DNA from 2 places in the Streptomyces sp. NPDC002680 genome. Region 2 is predicted to be linked to the other one. Evidence: predicted binding sites of a transcription regulator. Region 2 holds the regulator's gene; the other holds the start of a gene.
The links. Region 2 encodes HspR, which represses chaperone genes until heat shock. Its sites were predicted from a motif close to TTGAGNNNNNNNNNCTCAA; they were not measured.
Positions count from the first base shown of each region.

Region 1: lon (endopeptidase La) is a predicted target of HspR. The motif match lies at 1,838-1,856, and genes of this name have one in related genera.

Region 1 is NZ_JBIAQP010000002.1:310,489-319,800, reverse strand. Features, by position in the region: gene lon (endopeptidase La) at 1-1,815, opposite strand, end outside; gene ACFYXF_RS08055 (GNAT family N-acetyltransferase) at 1,993-2,682, shown strand; gene ACFYXF_RS08050 (hypothetical protein) at 2,624-3,754, opposite strand; gene ACFYXF_RS08045 (rhomboid-like protein) at 3,843-4,625, opposite strand; gene ACFYXF_RS08040 (spermidine synthase) at 4,803-5,492, shown strand; gene ACFYXF_RS08035 (response regulator transcription factor) at 5,638-6,375, shown strand; gene ACFYXF_RS08030 (ATP-binding protein) at 6,372-7,481, shown strand; gene ACFYXF_RS08025 (multifunctional oxoglutarate decarboxylase/oxoglutarate dehydrogenase thiamine pyrophosphate-binding subunit/dihydrolipoyllysine-residue succinyltransferase subunit) at 7,798-9,312, shown strand, end outside.
Region 2 is NZ_JBIAQP010000029.1:93,892-103,203, reverse strand. Features, by position in the region: gene ACFYXF_RS48535 (heterodisulfide reductase-related iron-sulfur binding cluster) at 1-163, opposite strand, end outside; gene ACFYXF_RS48530 (MraY family glycosyltransferase) at 399-1,427, shown strand; gene dnaK (molecular chaperone DnaK) at 1,535-3,400, shown strand; gene grpE (nucleotide exchange factor GrpE) at 3,397-4,053, shown strand; gene dnaJ (molecular chaperone DnaJ) at 4,099-5,289, shown strand; gene ACFYXF_RS48510 (heat shock protein transcriptional repressor HspR) at 5,295-5,741, shown strand; gene ACFYXF_RS48505 (PA14 domain-containing protein) at 5,811-7,838, opposite strand; gene ACFYXF_RS48500 (Uma2 family endonuclease) at 8,329-8,976, shown strand; gene ACFYXF_RS48495 (PA14 domain-containing protein) at 9,059-9,312, opposite strand, start outside.

The DNA of each region.
Region 1 (9,312 bases), on a different contig from region 2:
CCGCTCGGCCGGGTCCTGCGCGGCCTCGGGCACGTGATGCGGGCGCCCGATGAGCGACCGCAGATCGCCCTCGGTGACGGTGAACGGCAGCTTCCGCTCGCCGAGTTCGTGCTGTGCGGTGACCTTGCGCAGCAGCCGCGCGATGGACCGCTCCAGGTTCCGGACCCCGGCCTCCCGGGTGTACTCGCCGGCGAGCTTGCGCAACGCGCCCTCGTCGAGGGTGACTTCGGTGCTCTCGAGACCGGCCCGCTCCAGCTGCCGGGGCAGCAGGTGGTCCCGGGCGATGACGACCTTCTCGTCCTCTGTGTACCCGTCGAGCCGCACCAGCTCCATCCGGTCGAGCAGCGCCTCCGGAATGGCTTCGAGCACGTTGGCCGTGGCAAGGAACACCACGTCACTCAGATCGAGTTCGACTTCGAGGTAGTGGTCGCGGAAGGTGTGGTTCTGCGCCGGGTCGAGGACTTCGAGCAGCGCGGCGGCGGGGTCGCCCCGGAAGTCGGAGCCGACCTTGTCGATCTCGTCGAGGAGGACGACGGGGTTCATGGACCCGGCCTCCTTGATGGCCCGCACGATCCGCCCGGGCAGCGCGCCGACATACGTACGCCGGTGACCGCGGATCTCGGCTTCATCCCTGACCCCACCCAGCGCCACCCGGACGAACTTCCGCCCCATGGCATGCGCGACGGACTCACCGAGGCTGGTCTTGCCGACACCGGGCGGCCCGACGAGCGCCAGCACGGCGCCACCACGACGCCCGCCGACAACCCCCAGCCCGCGCTGGGCCCGCCGCTTGCGCACGGCGAGGTACTCGGTGATGCGCTCCTTCACGTCTTCCAGCCCCGCGTGCTCGGCGTCGAGCACGGCCTGGGCGCCCTGGATGTCGTACGAGTCCTCGGTCCGCTCGTTCCACGGCAGTTCGAGAACGGTGTCCAGCCAGGTCCGGATCCAGCCGCCCTCGGGCGACTGCTCGGAGGACCGCTCCAGCTTGTCGACCTCCTTGAGCGCGGCCTCGCGGACGTTCTCCGGCAGGTCGGCGGCCTCGACGCGGGCCCGGTAGTCGTCGGACTCCTCGCCGTCCTTCTCGCCGTTGATCTCCCGCAGTTCCTTGCGTACGGCTTCCAGCTGCTTCCGCAGCAGGAACTCCCGCTGCTGCTTGTCGACGCCCTCCTGGACGTCCTTCGCGATGGTCTCGGCGACGTCCTGCTCGGCGAGGTGGTCGCGCAGCTGCTGGGTGGCGAGCTTCAGCCGGGCCACCGGGTCGGCGGTCTCCAGGAGCTCGATCTTCTGGTCGGTGCTGAGGAAGGGCGAGTAACCGGAATTGTCGGCAAGGGCGGAGACGTCGTCGATGGCCTGGACGCGGTCGACGACCTGCCAGGCGGCGCGCTTGCGCAGCCAGGCGGTGGCAAGTGCCTTGTATTCCTTGACAAGTTCGGTGACATGACCGGGCAACGGGTCGGGAACGGTCTCGTCGATGCGGGTCCCCTCGACCCACAGCGCGGCCCCCGGCCCGGTGGTCCCGGCGCCGATCCGCACCCGCCCCCGAGCGCGAATGAGGGCGCCCGGATCCCCGTCGGCCAGCCGGCCGACCTGCTCCACGGTGCCGACGACACCGGTACTCGGGTACGACCCGTCGACACGCGGCACCAGCAGAACCCGAGGCTTCCCGGGCTCGGTGCGCGCGGCAGCCTGCGCGGCCTCCACGGCGGCCCGCACATCGGCGTCGTTCAGATCCAGCGGCACCACCATCCCGGGCAGCACGACCTCGTCGTCGAGCGGCAGCACAGGCAGAGTGAGCGGTGTGGACGTCGAAGCCATGATCTCCCCTTCGGCAGTCAAGTTGAGCTATGCCGACTCAATGCTTGGGGGCGGCCGATTGTTCCCAGGGACGTGTTCGCCGTGAGCGATCACCTCTGCCGCGACGGCCGACCACCCGCATACAGTCAGGCAAGTAACACTCATTACCGCAGCTCAACCATTACACAGGGAGTCGACGTGGACGGAACCGTGCGGGCCTGGGTCGACGGCTGGGTCGTCTCGCGCGGGGCGTCACCGCCGCTGGTCGAGCCCTGGGGATACACGATCGACGTGGGCACGGCCGAGCACGTCACCCGGCACGTCCTCGACGCGGTGAACGACGCCGTCGAGGAACGGACCGTCCGCAAGGTGGCCGACGCGGTGACCGGGACGGGCGTGACGCTCAAGGTCTTCGCCGATCCGGCGACGGTCGGCGGCTGGCTCGGCGAGGGCTGGCGGACCGACCCCGAGCCGGGCTACCTGATGTCGGTCCCGCTGACGCCCGCGGAGGCGCCCGTCGCCCCCGACGGCTACCGGGTACGCGTCTGGACGCGCGCCGGCGTGACCCGCGTGATGCTCGCGGCGCCCGACGGCTCCTGGGCGGCCCGCGGCCAGATCGCCCCGACGGGCAGAACGGCGGTGGTCGACCAGGTGGAGACCTCCCCCGCGCACCGGCGCCGGGGCCTCGGCTCCTTCGCGATGCGGACGCTCGCGCGGGAGGCCGTCTCCCAGGGCGCGGAGAGAGGCGTACTGGCCGGAACACCGGACGGCCGGGCGCTGTACGAGGCGCTGGAGTGGCGGGTGGAGGCGCTGCTGACGAACGCGAAGTTCACGGCGCCGGGCACATCCACGTGCCGTCCGACAGGGCGGCCAGGACGCGGCGCTTGATCCCGGCACGCTGCGGGCTGCTGACGAGGGACAGGGGCAGATGGCCGACGCGCTCCTCGTACGGGCGCAGCTCGGCGCGGATGAAGGCGTACTCGGACGGATGCGCTTCGACGAGGAGCCGGTCGGCCTCCGCCTTGGCCTCGGACACGGCCAGCGCGTACGGACTTTCGAGTGCCCGTTCACGCAGGGCCTGGGTGAGCTGCCGGATGTACCGCTTGTACTCCATGCGCCGCTGCTGGAGGGCCGCGAGGAAACGCCGGGCGTTGAGCACCGCGACCGCTTCCGCCTCGGGCAGGGCGTAGATGTCGTCGGGGAGCGTGCCCAACGCGTGGGGTGTCTCCGTGCGGGCCCGTTCCGCGGCCATCGCGCCCAGCTCCCGCAAGGCGTTCTCCCACCGTTTCAGCATCAGCGGATGACGCAGCGCCATGTCGCGTTCGTCCTGCTCCTTGGCGTCCTCGGCGGCGGCCAGCCGCACGGTGGTGTCACCGGCGGCGAGCAGGGCGTCGACCTGCGGGGAGCGCGGCGCGGAGATCCGGCCGTGGGCGACGGCGTACGCGATCTCGTCGTGCACGTCACGGAACGCGGGCGGCTCCGCCGCATCACTGAGGTGCCGCCGGGCGCGCTCCCGCTGGACGAGGCCGGCGTACTCGTCCGGGAACACGTGCCGCAGCCAGGCCTGAGCCGTGACATGGGAGTTCGTGCCGTTCCTGCGCTCACGGCTGTTGTGGAAGTCGTTGCGCCGCAGCTTCTTGACCAGGATGGCGGCCTCGTGGGCGCGATGGCGGACCCGGCCCAGCCGGTGCTCGGTGACCTCCAGGCGGGGGTCGCCGGTGTAACGCATCCGCTCGGTGGCGACCTGGAGTTCTCCGCCGGCGCACAGCAGGGCGTCCTGCCAGTCCAGCCGCCATTCCGCCTTGCGCAGCAGCCGGCCGGTGCGGGGCGGGAGGAACCGCCCGTGGACGGCTTCCGCGACGGCCACGGTCACGAGGTTGTCGAAACTCTCGGCGATCAGCTCGACGAGCCGTTCCGTGGGCACCCGCTCGACATCCGCGAGGCGCAGCCTCTCCCCCACACCAGCCCCCTCCGCAAGCACTGACGTCCCCGGGGACCGCGAACGCGCCGGTCCCCCACTTGCGGGCAGGTTATCGGGATTCGGGTAATCAGGCGGTGACTTTCCGTGATTTCCGGGAGTCGGTGCTCCGCCCCGCTCGCCATCGCCGCACCCACGGCCAGGTGGCGACCCCGATGGCCAGGGCCATCACATGCCCCCAGTTGGTCATCGGATCGGTGTACGCGACGAGGTCCTGCACCAGCGTCCCGCCGAACACCACCAGCACCAGCCACCCCAGCCAGGGCCGCAGCAGCCCCGCCAGCGCGCCCACGCTCGCCGCGACCCCGAAACTGATCCCGTAGTCGAGCCGATGCAGCGAGGTCTCCGGCAGCCACCCCACCAGCACCGCGAGCCCCACCGGCACCTCGGTCGCGAGAGTGGCCAGCACATGCCCGAGCGCGAACACCCCGGCGGTACGCAGCCCACCGATCCGCCGCTCCAGCGCGGTGAGGACGAGCAGGAACACGATGGCGTACGGCGATGTCACGCCGCCCACGACCCACAGCGCGCTGGTGACCAGCACGAACACGGGCGTCCGTACGAGGTGGAAGACATCCGTGCTGGTGCCCTGGTGGAGGGCGTGCACGAGGGCGGGGTCGGCATGCTCGGCGACGAACGCCGTAACGAGGAGGACGGCGGCGAACGTGAAGGTGAACGGGGTTCCGGTGGGGGTGGGGAGGAGCCGCCAGGGCCGGAGGAGCCGCCGGCGCGGACCGGACACGGGCCGCGCGGACATGGCCTCCGCCGGCCCCCGCTGTCTCGGCATCCCGTCCAGCAGCCGTACGCCCTCCGCGACGGGCACGTCCGAGGGCGCCGACGAATCCGGCGTCATGTCACCCCTCGTATCGACCCGTTCCACGGTGAGGCACTCCTTCCGTTTCACCCCACCTTTCGCCCCGGCACACGCCCCTGTCTGTGACCCGCGCCACGCACCGGCTGATTCACAGCAAGCCGACAGGCCTCGCCGAAAATGACTGAACTCGTCCCGGCACACTGCCAAGATGCCCCCATGACCCGCTTGACCACCTCCTACACCGCCCCCGAAGTCCTGGACCGCCGTGACGGCCCGTACGGCGAAGTCGTGCTGCGGCGGCACGGGGAGTTGCTGCAGATCATCGCCAACGGGTGCTTCCTGATGGACACTTCCGACGGCCGGTCCGAGCGTCTCCTCATGGACGTGGCTCTCGACGCCCTCGATCCCGGGACGCCCGCCCCCCACGTCCTCATCGGCGGCCTCGGTGTCGGCTTCTCCCTCGCGCACGCCGCCGACGAACCCCGCTGGGGCCGTATCACCGTCGTCGAACGGGAAGCCGCGATCGTCGAATGGCACCGGAACGGGCCGTTGGCGGAGATCTCGGCCCGCGCTTTCTCCGACCCCCGTACCGAGATCGTCGCAGCCGATCTCGTGAGATACGTCAATGAGACCTCCGCCACATTTGACGCGCTGTGTCTCGACATCGACAACGGGCCCGACTGGACCGTCACGGAGGACAACCAGAGCCTGTACTCGCAGGCCGGACTGGCAAGCTGCGCAAGGGTGTTGAGGCCGGGCGGGGTGCTCGCGGTGTGGTCCGCGCAACCCTCTCCGGAATTCGAGGGAACTCTACGGAATGCCGGGTTCCAGGGGGTGCGTACCGAAGAAGTCCCTGTTGCCCGGGGAGTCCCCGACGTTGTACACCTCGCCGTACGACCTGGATAGCCCTCACGCGGTGACTGCCCGTACTCTGCTCCCCTGACGCCGATCACTGATCCGATCAGGCGGGCGTCAATCGCAGTCATGCGCGGACAAGCGCAGCCAAGGAATCACCCCACTGATTCCGGAAAGCACACTTCAGGGGCGGGCGATGGAGCAGACACACACCTCCCAGAACGGCGCGACGGCGACACCCGGCGCCCAGCGCCGGGTTCTCGTGGTCGAGGACGATCCGACGATCGTCGACGCCATCGCGGCCCGTCTGCGCGCAGAGGGATTTCTCGTGCAGACCGCGGGCGACGGCCCGGCCGCCGTCGACACCGCCGAGGCCTGGCAGCCCGATCTGCTGATCCTCGACATCATGCTGCCCGGGTTCGACGGGCTCGAAGTCTGCAGGCGGGTACAGGCCCAGCGGGCCGTGCCCGTCCTGATGCTCACCGCGCGCGACGACGAGACCGACATGCTGGTCGGGCTCGGGGTCGGCGCCGACGACTACATGACGAAGCCCTTCTCCATGCGGGAGCTGGCCGCACGCGTGCATGTGCTGCTGCGCCGGGTCGAGCGGGCCGCCATCGCCGCGTCGACGCCGCGCTCCGGCATCCTGCGCCTCGGCGAGCTGGAGATCGACCACGCGCAGCGACGCGTGCGGGTGCGGTCCGAGGACGTGCACCTCACTCCCACCGAGTTCGATCTGCTCGTCTGTCTGGCGAACACCCCGCGTGCCGTGCTCTCGCGCGAGCAGCTGCTCGCCGAGGTGTGGGACTGGGCGGACGCCTCCGGCACCCGGACCGTCGACAGCCACATCAAGGCACTGCGCCGGAAGATCGGCGCCGAGCGGATCCGTACGGTGCACGGGGTCGGCTACGCACTGGAGACACCGACGCCATGAACCGGGGGCGGCCGGCCGCGCGGAGGAGCCCCGGGGAGCCCTGGGGCGGCGTACGCCCGTTCTCGATCAAGACCAAGCTGGGTGCTCTGGTCGTCGTCTCGGTGCTGATCACCACCGGTCTTTCCATGATCGCGGTGCACACCAAGACGGAGATCCGCTTCATCACGGTCTTCTCGATGATCGCCACACTGTTGATTACGCAGTTCGTGGCCCATTCGCTCACCGCGCCGCTGGACGACATGAACGCGGTGGCCCGTTCCATCTCGCACGGCGACTACACGCGCCGGGTGCGCGAGAACCGCTGGGACGAGCTGGGCGACCTGGCCCAGACGATCAACGTCATGGCCGACGAGCTTGAGGCCCAGGACCACCAGCGCAAGGAGCTGGTGGCGAACGTCTCGCACGAGCTGCGCACCCCCATCGCGGGGCTGCGCGCCGTGCTGGAGAACGTCGTGGACGGCGTCTCGGCCGCCGATCCCGAGACCATGCGTACGGCGCTCAAGCAGACCGAGCGGCTCGGGCGGCTGGTGGAGACCCTGCTGGACCTCTCCCGGCTCGACAACGGCGTCGTACCGCTGCGCACCCGCCGCTTCGAGGTCTGGCCGTATCTCTCGGGCGTGCTCAAGGAGGCCAACATGGTTGCCTCCACGCGCGCGGGCATCGCGTCGGGCTCCGGCGGTCACACCCGTACGGACGTCCATCTGCACCTCGACGTCAACCCGCCCGAGCTGGTCGCGCACGCCGACCCGGAGCGCCTCCACCAGGTCGTCGCCAACCTGATCGACAACGCGGTCAAGCACAGCCCCGCGCACGGCCGGGTCACGGTGAAGGCGCGGCGCGGAGAACTGGCCGAGTCGCTGGAGCTGGAGATCCTGGACGAGGGGCCCGGCATCCCGCGCTCCGAGTGGCACCGGGTCTTCGAGCGGTTCAACCGCGGCGGCGTCAGCTCGCCGCACGGCCCGGGCAGCGACGGCGGTACGGGCCTCGGGCTCGCGATCGCGCGCTGGGCCGTGGATCTGCACGGCGGCCGGATCGGTGTGGCCGAATCCGAGCGAGGTTGCCGGATTTTGGTCACCCTTCCGGGAGACTCATCCGTCCCAAGTTGACGTAAAGTTCGAAGCGGAGCCACAAGATCCACCTGACGTCCGCGCTGACGGACGCGCGTGGACACGTGTGATTGGTCACAGGCCCGCGCATTTGGTGCGCCCGGCCGACAATCTGGGCATCCCCCGAGTGTCCCTTTCGGACCGGAACCCCGCTTGTTTCCCGCCATTTCACCCCCCGAAACCCGTTTCTCGATGTGACTTACACGACGATGAACGGGCCCGGACTGACCTTTCGGCCACGGGGGCGTAGCCTTAATTCCCGCTGTCCATCACCTTGTGAAGCCACCTTGTGAAGCGGAAGAGGGCGGTTGCCGCCGTGTCGCCACAGTCCCCCAGTAACTCATCGAGCATCTCGACCGACGAAGGAGCAGGTAACCCTGCGGCTGCGTTCGGACCCAACGAGTGGCTCGTCGACGAGATCTATCAGCAGTACCTCCAGGATCCGAACTCCGTAGACCGAGCCTGGTGGGACTTCTTCGCCGACTACAAGCCCGGAGCGGCTGCCGCTCCGACGGCTACGGCGGGTGCTGCGGCCACGGGGGCCGCAGGTACCACCACGACCGCTCCAGCGGCTCCGGCCGCCCCCGCGGCTCCCGTGACCCCGGCCGTCCCTGCGCCGGCCCCGGCGGTCGCTCCCAAGCCCGCCGCTGCCGCCCCGGCCGCTGCTCCGGCGGCGCCTGCCGCTCCGGCTGCTCCTGCCGCGAAGCCCGTGGCAGCCGCGCCCGCCGCCAAGCCAAAGGCCGCTCCCGCGACCGTGGCCGCGGACGGCCCCGAGTTCGTGACGCTGCGCGGCCCCTCCGCCGCCGTGGCGAAGAACATGAACGCCTCGATCGAGGTGCCCACGGCCACGTCCGTGCGCGCGGTCCCGGTGAAGCTGCTCTTCGACAACCGCATCGTCATCAACAACCACCTGAAGCGCGCCCGGGGCGGGAAGATCTCCTTCACCCACCTCATCGGGTACGCGATGGTGCAGGCCATCAAGGCCATGCCGTCGATGAACTACTCCTTCGCGGAGAAGGACGGCAAGCCGACCCTGGTGAAGCCGGCGCACGTCAACTTCGGCCTGGCCATCGACCTGGTGAAGCCCAACGGCGACCGCCAGCTCGTCGTCGCCGGCATCAAGAAGGCCGAGACGCTGAACTTCTTCGAGTTCTGGCAGGCCTACGAGGACATCGTCCGCCGCGCCCGCGACGGCAAGCTGACGATGGACGACTTCACAGGCGTGACCGTGTCGTTGACCAACCCCGGTGGCCTCGGCACCGTCCACTCGGTACCGCGTCTGATGCCCGGTCAGTCGGTCATCATGGGCGTCGGTTCCATGGACTACCCGGCCGAGTTCCAGGGCACGAGCCAGGACACCCTCAACAAGCTCGGCATCTCGAAGGTCATGACGCTCACGTCGACCTACGACCACCGGGTCATCCAGGGCGCCGCGTCGGGCGAGTTCCTCCGGATCGTCGCGAACCTCCTCCTCGGCGAGACCGGGTTCTACGACGACATCTTCGAGGCGCTGCGCATCCCCTACGAGCCGGTCCGCTGGCTCAAGGACATCGACGCCTCGCACGACGACGACGTCACGAAGGCCGCGCGCGTCTTCGAGCTGATCCATTCCTACCGGGTCCGCGGCCATGTCATGGCCGACACCGACCCGCTGGAGTACCACCAGCGCAAGCACCCCGACCTGGACATCACCGAGCACGGGCTCACCCTCTGGGACCTGGAGCGCGAGTTCGCGGTCGGCGGCTTCTCGGGCAAGTCCCTGATGAAGCTGCGCGACATCCTCGGCGTGCTGCGCGACTCGTACTGCCGCACCACCGGCGTCGAGTTCATG
Region 2 (9,312 bases):
TCACCAGCGTCACACTGCGCTGGTAGGGGTTGTCCGTCCGGACACCGGCCGGGACCGGCTGGCCGAGTTTGAAGTACCGGACGAACTGACCGATGGCGCGTGCGAGCAGCGCGACGCCGACCACGGTCAGGACCAGCGACACGATGATCGCGGCGAGTTGCATGTCGGGGCTCCTCAGGCCTGCGCACGTAATGACTGACGTTAAGCGGTATTACTAAGCGGTAACTTAGGCAGTCTGTCAGAGACTACTCATATCTTGGCTCGCACTGTAGTCAGCGGCGGAGTGATCTGAGTCGCTGAGGCTTACCTGAGTAGGCATCTGACCTGCCGGTCGAAGCCGATCGTCGTAGATCGTGTTATTCGTACAGAATTGTTACGTTTCCATCTAACGTGAACCCGTGCTCTACGGGATCCTCGCCGCCAGCTCAGCCCTCCTCCTCGCCGCCGTCCTCACCGCCCTCCTGCGGACCCTCGCCCTGCGCCTCGGCGTTCTCGACCGGCGCCGGGCCCGGCCCCTGCCGCTGCTCGGCGGGCTCGCGGTCGTGCTCGCGACCGGGCTGGTCGCGGGGGTGGGCGAGTGGACCGGGTACGCCCCTCTGGGGGACGGGATCGGTGCGCTGCTGCTCGCCGGGGCGGGCGTCGGCGCGCTCGGGCTCGTCGCCGACGTACGGCGGGTGAAGGCGCGGTTCCTGGTCGCCGGTACGGCCGTCGCCGCCGCGTTCGTGGTGCCGTACCGGGAGCTGGGGTTCGGGGCCGGGCTGCTCGCCGTCGGCTGGATCGTGTTCGTCGCCGTCGCCTTCCGGGCCCTGGACCACGCCGACGGACTCGTGGGCACGGTCGGGGTGCTGACCGCCTTCGGGGTGAGCGCCTGTGCCGCCGTCGAGGTGTTCGACGGGCTCGCCGTGCTGCTGAGTGTGCTGGCCGCCGCGCTCACCGGGTTCCTCATGCACAACTGGCATCCCGCGCGGATCGCGTTCGGCGCGTGCGGGTCCCTGTTCACCGGGTTCGTGCTGGCCTCGGCGGCGGTGGTCGTACGGACCGGGCACGAACTGGCGCCCAGCGCGGGGGTGTTGTTCGCGCTCACCGCCGTGGCCGGCGCGGACGTGGTGCTCGTGGTCGTGTCGCGGCGGGTGGCGCGGCGGCCGTTGTCGCGCGGGGGCCCGGACCATCTCGCGCACCGGCTGCGGCGGCTGGGGCTCACCCCGCGCGGGGCGGCCGTGCTGCTCGGGGCGGGGGCCTTCGGGGCGGTGCTGGTGGGGGTGCTCGCGCATGGCGGGTGGGTCGCGGGATCGGGGCTCTGGTGGGTGGTGGGGGTGGTGGGGATGGTCGTACTGGGGCTGCTGAGGGTTCCCGTGTACGGGCTGCGGCGGGCGCCGGCCGTACAGTCGGCGCAGGTCAGGGCGGCATTGCGCGTAAGGAACGGATAAGAGTTGAGCGGGGTCGACTCAGCTCTGTTGACCGCGCGACGGGAGTGATGCACACTTGAGTCCGTTCCACTCAAGTCATACTTCGTCATTCCCCTGGAGGAATTGAAATGGCACGTGCGGTCGGCATCGACCTGGGCACGACTAACTCCGTCGTCAGCGTTCTGGAGGGCGGCGAGCCCACCGTCATCACCAACGCCGAGGGTGCCAGGACCACGCCGTCCGTCGTCGCCTTCGCGAAGAACGGTGAGGTGCTGGTCGGCGAGGTGGCGAAGCGCCAGGCGGTCACCAACGTCGACAGGACCATCCGGTCGGTCAAGCGCCACATGGGCACCGACTGGAAGATCGAGGTCGACGGCAAGAACTTCAACCCGCAGCAGATGAGCGCCTTCATCCTGCAGAAGCTGAAGCGCGACGCCGAGGCGTACCTGGGCGAGAAGGTCATGGACGCGGTCATCACCGTCCCGGCCTACTTCAACGACTCCGAGCGCCAGGCGACGAAGGAGGCCGGCGAGATCGCGGGCCTGAACGTCCTTCGTATCGTCAACGAGCCCACCGCGGCCGCGCTCGCGTACGGCCTCGACAAGGACGACCAGACGATCCTCGTCTTCGACCTCGGTGGCGGCACCTTCGACGTGTCCCTCCTGGAGATCGGCGACGGCGTCGTCGAGGTGAAGGCCACCAACGGTGACAACCACCTCGGTGGTGACGACTGGGACCAGCGCGTCATGGACTACCTGGTGCAGCAGTTCCGCACCGGCCACGGCGTGGACCTCGGCAAGGACAAGATGGCCCTCCAGCGCCTCCGCGAGGCCGCCGAGAAGGCCAAGATCGAGCTGTCCTCGTCCACCGAGACCTCGATCAACCTGCCCTACATCACGGCGTCCGCCGAGGGCCCGCTGCACCTGGACGAGAAGCTCACGCGCGCCCAGTTCCAGCAGCTGACGGCCGACCTCCTTGAGCGCTGCAAGACGCCGTTCCACAACGTCATCAAGGACGCGGGCATCGCTCTCTCCGAGATCGACCACGTCGTTCTCGTCGGTGGCTCGACCCGTATGCCCGCCGTCGCCGAGCTGGTCAAGGAGCTGACCGGCGGTCGCGAGGCCAACAAGGGCGTCAACCCGGACGAGGTCGTCGCCATCGGCGCCTCGCTCCAGGCCGGTGTCCTGAAGGGCGAGGTCAAGGACGTACTGCTCCTCGACGTCACCCCGCTGTCCCTGGGTATCGAGACCAAGGGCGGCATCATGACCAAGCTCATCGAGCGGAACACGACGATCCCGACCAAGCGGTCCGAGATCTTCACCACCGCCGAGGACAACCAGCCCTCCGTGCAGATCCAGGTCTACCAGGGCGAGCGCGAGATCGCGGCGTACAACAAGAAGCTCGGAATGTTCGAGCTGACGGGTCTGCCGCCGGCCCCGCGCGGTGTCCCGCAGATCGAGGTGTCCTTCGACATCGACGCCAACGGCATCATGCACGTGACCGCGAAGGACCTCGGCACGGGCAAGGAGCAGAAGATGACCGTCACCGGCGGCTCCTCGCTGCCGAAGGACGAGGTCGACCGCATGCGCCAGGAGGCCGAGCAGTACGCGGACGAGGACCACCGTCGCCGCGAGGCCGCCGAGACCCGCAACCAGGGCGAGCAGCTCGTCTACCAGACGGAGAAGTTCCTCAAGGACAACGAGGACAAGGTCCCCGGCGACATCAAGACCGAGGTCGAGGCCTCGATCGAGGAGCTGAAGACCGCGCTCAAGGGCGAGGCCGCCGAGGGCGACAACACGGCCGAGATCCGCACCGCCACCGAGAAGGTCGCGGCCGTCTCGCAGAAGCTGGGCCAGGCGATGTACGCCGACGCCCAGGCGGGTCAGGCCGCCGGCGCCGGTGACGCGGCGCCCGGCGCCGACGCCCCGAAGGCCGACGACGACGTGGTCGACGCCGAGATCGTCGACGACGAGCGCAAGGACGGTGCCGCGTGACGGAGGAGACTCCGGGCTTCGACGAGAAGCCCGACGTCCCTTCCGGCGCCACCCCCGACGACGCCGAGCCGAAGGCCGCCCCCTCTTCGGAGGGGGCGGCCCCGGCCGGGGACGCAGCAGCAGCACAGGTCGCCGGTCTGACGGCCCAGCTGGACCAGGTACGTACGGCGCTCGGTGAGCGCACGGCGGACCTCCAGCGGCTCCAGGCCGAGTATCAGAACTACCGCCGCCGGGTCGAGCGGGACCGGATCACGGTCAAGGAGATCGCCATCGCGAGCCTCCTGAGCGAGCTCCTGCCCGTGCTCGACGACATCGGCCGCGCGAGGGAACACGGCGAACTGGTCGGCGGGTTCAAGTCCGTCGCCGAGTCGCTGGAGACCGTCGCCGCCAAGATGGGCCTGCAGCAGTTCGGCAAGGAGGGCGAGCCCTTCGACCCGATGATCCACGAGGCCCTGATGCACTCGTACGCGCCGGACGTCACGGAGACGACCTGCGTGGCGATCCTGCAGCCGGGCTACCGCTTCGGCGAGCGCAACCTGCGTCCCGCGCGGGTCGCGGTGGCCGAGCCCCAGCCCGGGGCGACGCAGGCCGACAAGGGCGACTCCCCGGAGTCGGCGGACGGCAAGGAGAACGGTGGCCCGGAAGAGGGCTGACGTGAGCACTGAGGTGGGGGACTCCGGAGAGGAGGGACGTCGGGGATGAGCACCAAGGACTTCATCGAGAAGGACTTCTACAAGGTCCTCGGCGTCCCCAAGGACGCCACCGAGGCCGAGATCAAGAAGGCGTACCGGAAACTCGCCCGCGAGTTCCACCCGGACGCCAACAAGGGCAACGCCAAGGCCGAGGAGCGCTTCAAGGAGATCTCCGAGGCGAACGACGTCCTCGGCGACCCCAAGAAGCGCAAGGAGTACGACGAGGCCCGCGCCCTCTTCGGTAACGGCGGCTTCCGCCCCGGGCCGGGCGCGGGCGGCGGTTCGTTCAACTTCGACCTGGGCGACCTCTTCGGCGGCGGCCCCCAGGGCGGGGCCGGCTCGGGCTCCGGTCCGGGCGGCTTCGGCGGTGGCATCGGGGACGTCTTCGGCGGCCTGTTCAACCGGGGCGGCGGCGGGACCACCCGTACGCAGCCCCGGCGCGGCCAGGACATCGACACCGAGGTCACGCTGAGCTTCACGGAGGCGGTGGACGGCGCGACGGTCCCGCTGCGCATGACGTCCCAGTCACCGTGCAAGGCGTGTTCCGGGACGGGCGACAAGAACGGCACGCCGAGGGTGTGTCCGACGTGCGTGGGGACTGGCCAGGTGGCGAGGGGGTCGGGCGGCGGCTTTTCGTTGACCGACCCCTGCCCGGACTGCAAGGGCCGGGGCCTGATCGCGGAGCACGCGTGCCTGGTCTGCAACGGCAGCGGACGCGCCAAGTCCTCCCGGACGATGCAGGTGCGCATCCCGGCGGGCGTGGCCGACGGCCAGCGCATCCGCCTGCGCGGCAAGGGAGCACCGGGCGAGCGAGGCGGCCCGGCGGGCGACCTGTACGTCACCGTGCATGTCGACGCCCACCCGGTCTTCGGCCGCAAGGAAGACAACCTGACGGTGACGGTGCCGGTGACGTTCGTCGAGGCGGCACTCGGCGGCGAGGTCAGGGTCCCGACCCTGGGCGGCCCGCCGGTCACCCTGAAGCTGCCGCCGGGCACGCCCAACGGGCGCACGATGCGCGCGCGGGGCAAGGGCGCGGTCCGCAAGGACGGCACCCGGGGCGATCTGCTGGTCACCGTCGAGGTGAGTGTCCCGACGGAGCTGACGGGGAAGGCTCGTGACGCACTGGAGGCGTATCGCGAGGCGACCGCGGACGAGGATCCGCGGGCGGAGCTGTTCGAGGCAGCGAAGGGAGCTTGACCGAGATGGACGGCCGTCGACGCAACCCATATGAACTGACCCAAGAGACCCCGGTCTACGTCATCTCGGTGGCGGCCCAGCTCTCGGGCCTGCACCCCCAGACCCTGCGCCAGTACGACCGCCTGGGCCTGGTCTCCCCCGACCGCACCGCCGGCCGGGGCCGCCGCTACTCGGCCCGCGACATCGAACTGCTCCGCGCGGTGCAGGCACTGTCGCAGGACGAGGGCATCAACCTGGCCGGCATCAAGCGGATCATCGAACTGGAGAACCAGGTGGCTGCGTTGCAGTCACGGGTGGCGGAGATGGAGGCTGCGCTGGACGGCGCCGCTGCGGCTATGCAGCAGCGGGAGGCGGCGGTGCATGCTTCTTATCGGCGGGATCTGGTGCCGTACCAGGAGGTTCAGCAGACCAGTGCGTTGGTGGTCTGGCGGCCGAAGAAGGCGAAGGACTAGGCAGTAGTCCCAAGTCCATGTGTGAAGGGGCCCGGAGGTTCGGTTGAACCTCCGGGCCCCTTCACGTGCTCAGGGTGCCAGGGCCACCCAAGCGTCACCGGGGGCGGATTCCGTGCCGTCGGCGTGGAGAGCGGTCACCCAGTAGAAGTGGGTGGTGCCGACAGCGGCTGTGGTGTCGGTGTACGACATACCGGTGACCGGGGCGGCGGTCAGGGGCTCGTACGCGGCGGTGGCCGGGTTCCATCGGTAGACCCGGTACCCGGTGATGTCCGTCCCGTAGTACGAGGTGTCCAGGTCCCACGTGAGATCGACCGCGGTCGCGCCATCGGCGACCTGGGCGTTCAGGCTGACCAGCCCGTCTGCGGGGGTCTCGACGGTGGGGCGCAGGTCGTGCTCGGTGACGGTGGTGTGCGTCGTCTCGTAGGGGTCGCCTGCTGAGTTGTGGATCGAGTTGGAGGACGTGTCCACGGCGTCCACGAAGTATGTCTGGGTCTCACCGTCCTGGAGGTCTGTGTCGACGAACCGGGTGGTTCCCGGCTCGGCCTGCCCCACCCAGGTGTAGTCGGTGCCGTCGTTCTCCGTGCTGACCCGGAAGACGTTGTACTCGGCGAGGTCGGCCGCTGGGCTGTCCTCCCAGTCCAGGACCGTGCCGTACTCGGTGGCGGTGGCCGTGAACCCGGTGACGGCTAGCGGGGCGGTGGCATCCCTGTAGAACTTGCCGATGCGTTGTGAGGGCTTCGACTCACGCCCGAGGGCGTCGACGGAGGTCACCCAGTACCTGTATGCCGTACTGGGCACCGGGGTGGTGTCGGTGCACGAGTAGGTGAAGCGGAGTCCGTACGTGGTGTCGGTCAGCTCGGGGTCGCAGGACACGAGCTGCGTCCCGGCGGTGTCGTCATGGCGGTACACCCGGAACTCCGCCGGCGCGTACGGCGACATCCACCAGGTCAGATCGACGCCGCCACCGTCTTCCGGCCGGTTGACGCTGTTGACCAGGTGGGGCACGGCGAGAGGCCGGGCGAAAGACACCACTGACGAGTACCCCGTGTTGCCCGCCGCGTCGGTCGCCGCGACCTTGTAGTACGAGGTCTCCCCGTACGGGGCGGTCTCATCGCCTGCGGAGTTGCCCAGATTGCTTGCGATCACCTCGAACGGCCCGTCGGCGGCACTGGATCTCAGCAACTGGTACGTCATTGGCCCCCCGTCGGACATCCACCAGAGGGTCAATCCGTCCAGGGCGGTCTCGCTGAGGACCTTCAGATCGGTGACGGTCGGCGGGGTCCGGTCGACGGTGGTGACCAGTTGGTCGGCACTGCCCGCCGACTCGTGTCCCGCCTTGTCCACGGCCCGCACCTCGTAGAGGAAGGCGGTGCCGGTCGGCACCACCGGCTGGGTGAACGAGGTCCCGGAGAGATTTGCCGTGCCGCTGATCTTGGCCCAGCCGGTTCTGCCTTGCACCTGCCGGTAGACGCGGTAGCCGGAGAGGTCCATCTCCTTGTTCTTCGCCCAGCTGACCTTCACCTTGTCGGCGGTCTTGTCGTACGTCGCGGACGCTCCGGTGGGCGCGAGCGGTTTGACCTTGTCGACGGTCGCCGAAGTCCTGGGCGTGTAGGCGAAGTTGACGTTGGCGTTGCCGGACCAGTTGGCGTAGTCGACGCGGAGGGTGTGTTTGCCGGAGGGGATGGCGAGGTTGACGGTCTTCTTCTGGGTCGTGGTGACGTTCTTCCAGAGGTTGACCTTGACCTTGCCGTCCAGGTACACGCGGATGCCGTCCTGCGCGGCGACGGTGAGGGCGAAGGGCCCGCCGGAGCCGAAGTCGCGGGTGACGGTCCAGCGGACGCCGAAGTTGTCCTTCGGGAGGCCGGTGGCGGGGGCCTTGGCGCCCCAGTTCTCGGCGATGGCCGTGTCGCAGTCGGTTCGCTTCGGCGTGCCGGAGAAGGCGGTGTTCGCGAAGAACTGGCGCTTGTAGACCGGGGAGTTGCACGTGGTCGCGGCGGAGGCGACCGGGGCGGCGGTGCCGAGCAGGGCACCGGCGGTGGCGAGCACGACGGCGGTCGCGGTGGTGGCCGCGGGTGTCGTGCGTCTGGCTGGGTTCAATGCGGTCCTTCGGTCCTGATGGTCGACGGCAGGGGGGAGCCGTTGACCATCAGGACTCGTGAGGACGGGGCTTGGTTGTACGGGTGTTGCGTGAAGGTTCGAGAGGGGCGAGGCAGGCTGCTGCTCAGGCCGAGGGGAGTTCGTCGGCCTTCAGCGCCGTCATGAACGCGGTCCAAGTCTGGGTGCCGAAGGCCAGGTTCGGGCGACGACGAGTCGGGGCGGGGCCTGGCACTGCTGGAGGCACTCGCCGATGCGTGGGGCACCGAACCGCGCGACACGGTTGGCAAGGTCGTATGGGCGCTTCTGCGACTGCCCGAAGAGGGTACGCCGTGACGGCGGCAGCAATGGCGGGACGGTGGATCGTTCCGTCCTCACTCCGTCGGGTGATACGGAGACGAATCCCCTGGTCAGCAAAACAATCGTACCTAGCGTGATCGTGTTGCTTGTGCCCCAAGGACGCCAAGCCCACACTTGAGGAGGAGGTGCCGCCATGACCGCTCTTGCGCACGAGAGGCCCGAGACCATGTCCGAGTCCCAGGCTGAATTCGCGAACGAACCCAACCTGGACGAGGTCGTGTGGCAGGCATGGAAGGCCATGGAACTCCCCGAGGGCTACCGCGCTGAGATCATCGAGGGAGCCATCGAGGTGTCGCCCACTGGACGTTTTTCGCACGCCCAGGTTGTCAGTCGCCTGCGCGATGCGCTGGCGATCTTTCTCCAGGACAGTGAGTACGGCGCCTGGAACGACACGAATGTGATCCATCCGCTCAGGGCGTGGGTACCGGACGGGTTCGTGGCCCCCCGGGACGGTGAACCGATCGAGGCGGAGGACGGCCTCGGTATCAACGCTTCAGCGGTGCACTTGGTGATCGAAGTCGTCTCTCCCGGTAAGCGAAACCAGGACCGAGACCGGGTCCGCAAGCGCCGCGAGTACGCCCGGGCCGGAATCCCCGTGTATGTGATCGTCGACGACTACGACAACCACGGATCGGTGAGCATCCTTACTGCTCCCGTGCCTGAGCACGCCCGTTACGAGGACGAGCACCGCGTGCCGTACGGCACCGAGGCCGTCGTCCCGGAGGGCCCTGCCAAGGGTTTCGTCATCGGTGAGGCGATCACGGGTCCGAAGCGAAGTTGAGAAGTGTCGTGGAGGGGGTCGGGAGGGCAGCTGCCTCCCGACCCCCTCGTGCTGCATGCGCCGCCGGCTTGTCGCGGAGCCCCTAGCGGAGAACCAGGACCTCTGCCGTGGACGCCTCCGCGCTCTCGCGGCCGTAGATGTCAACGGTCCGTACGGTCACCGTGTAGCCGCCGGTGTACTGGGGCTGGAACTCGATGCGGCCCGTCGTCGTCAGCTGCTGGCCGCTGGGGGAGCCGTATCCGTCGAAGTCCCAGGAGTAGCCCTTCAGCAGGCGGCTCTCGTCGCCCGTGCCGGGCTTGACCTCGACGATGATCGGGGAGCGAGTGCCGCCCGTGG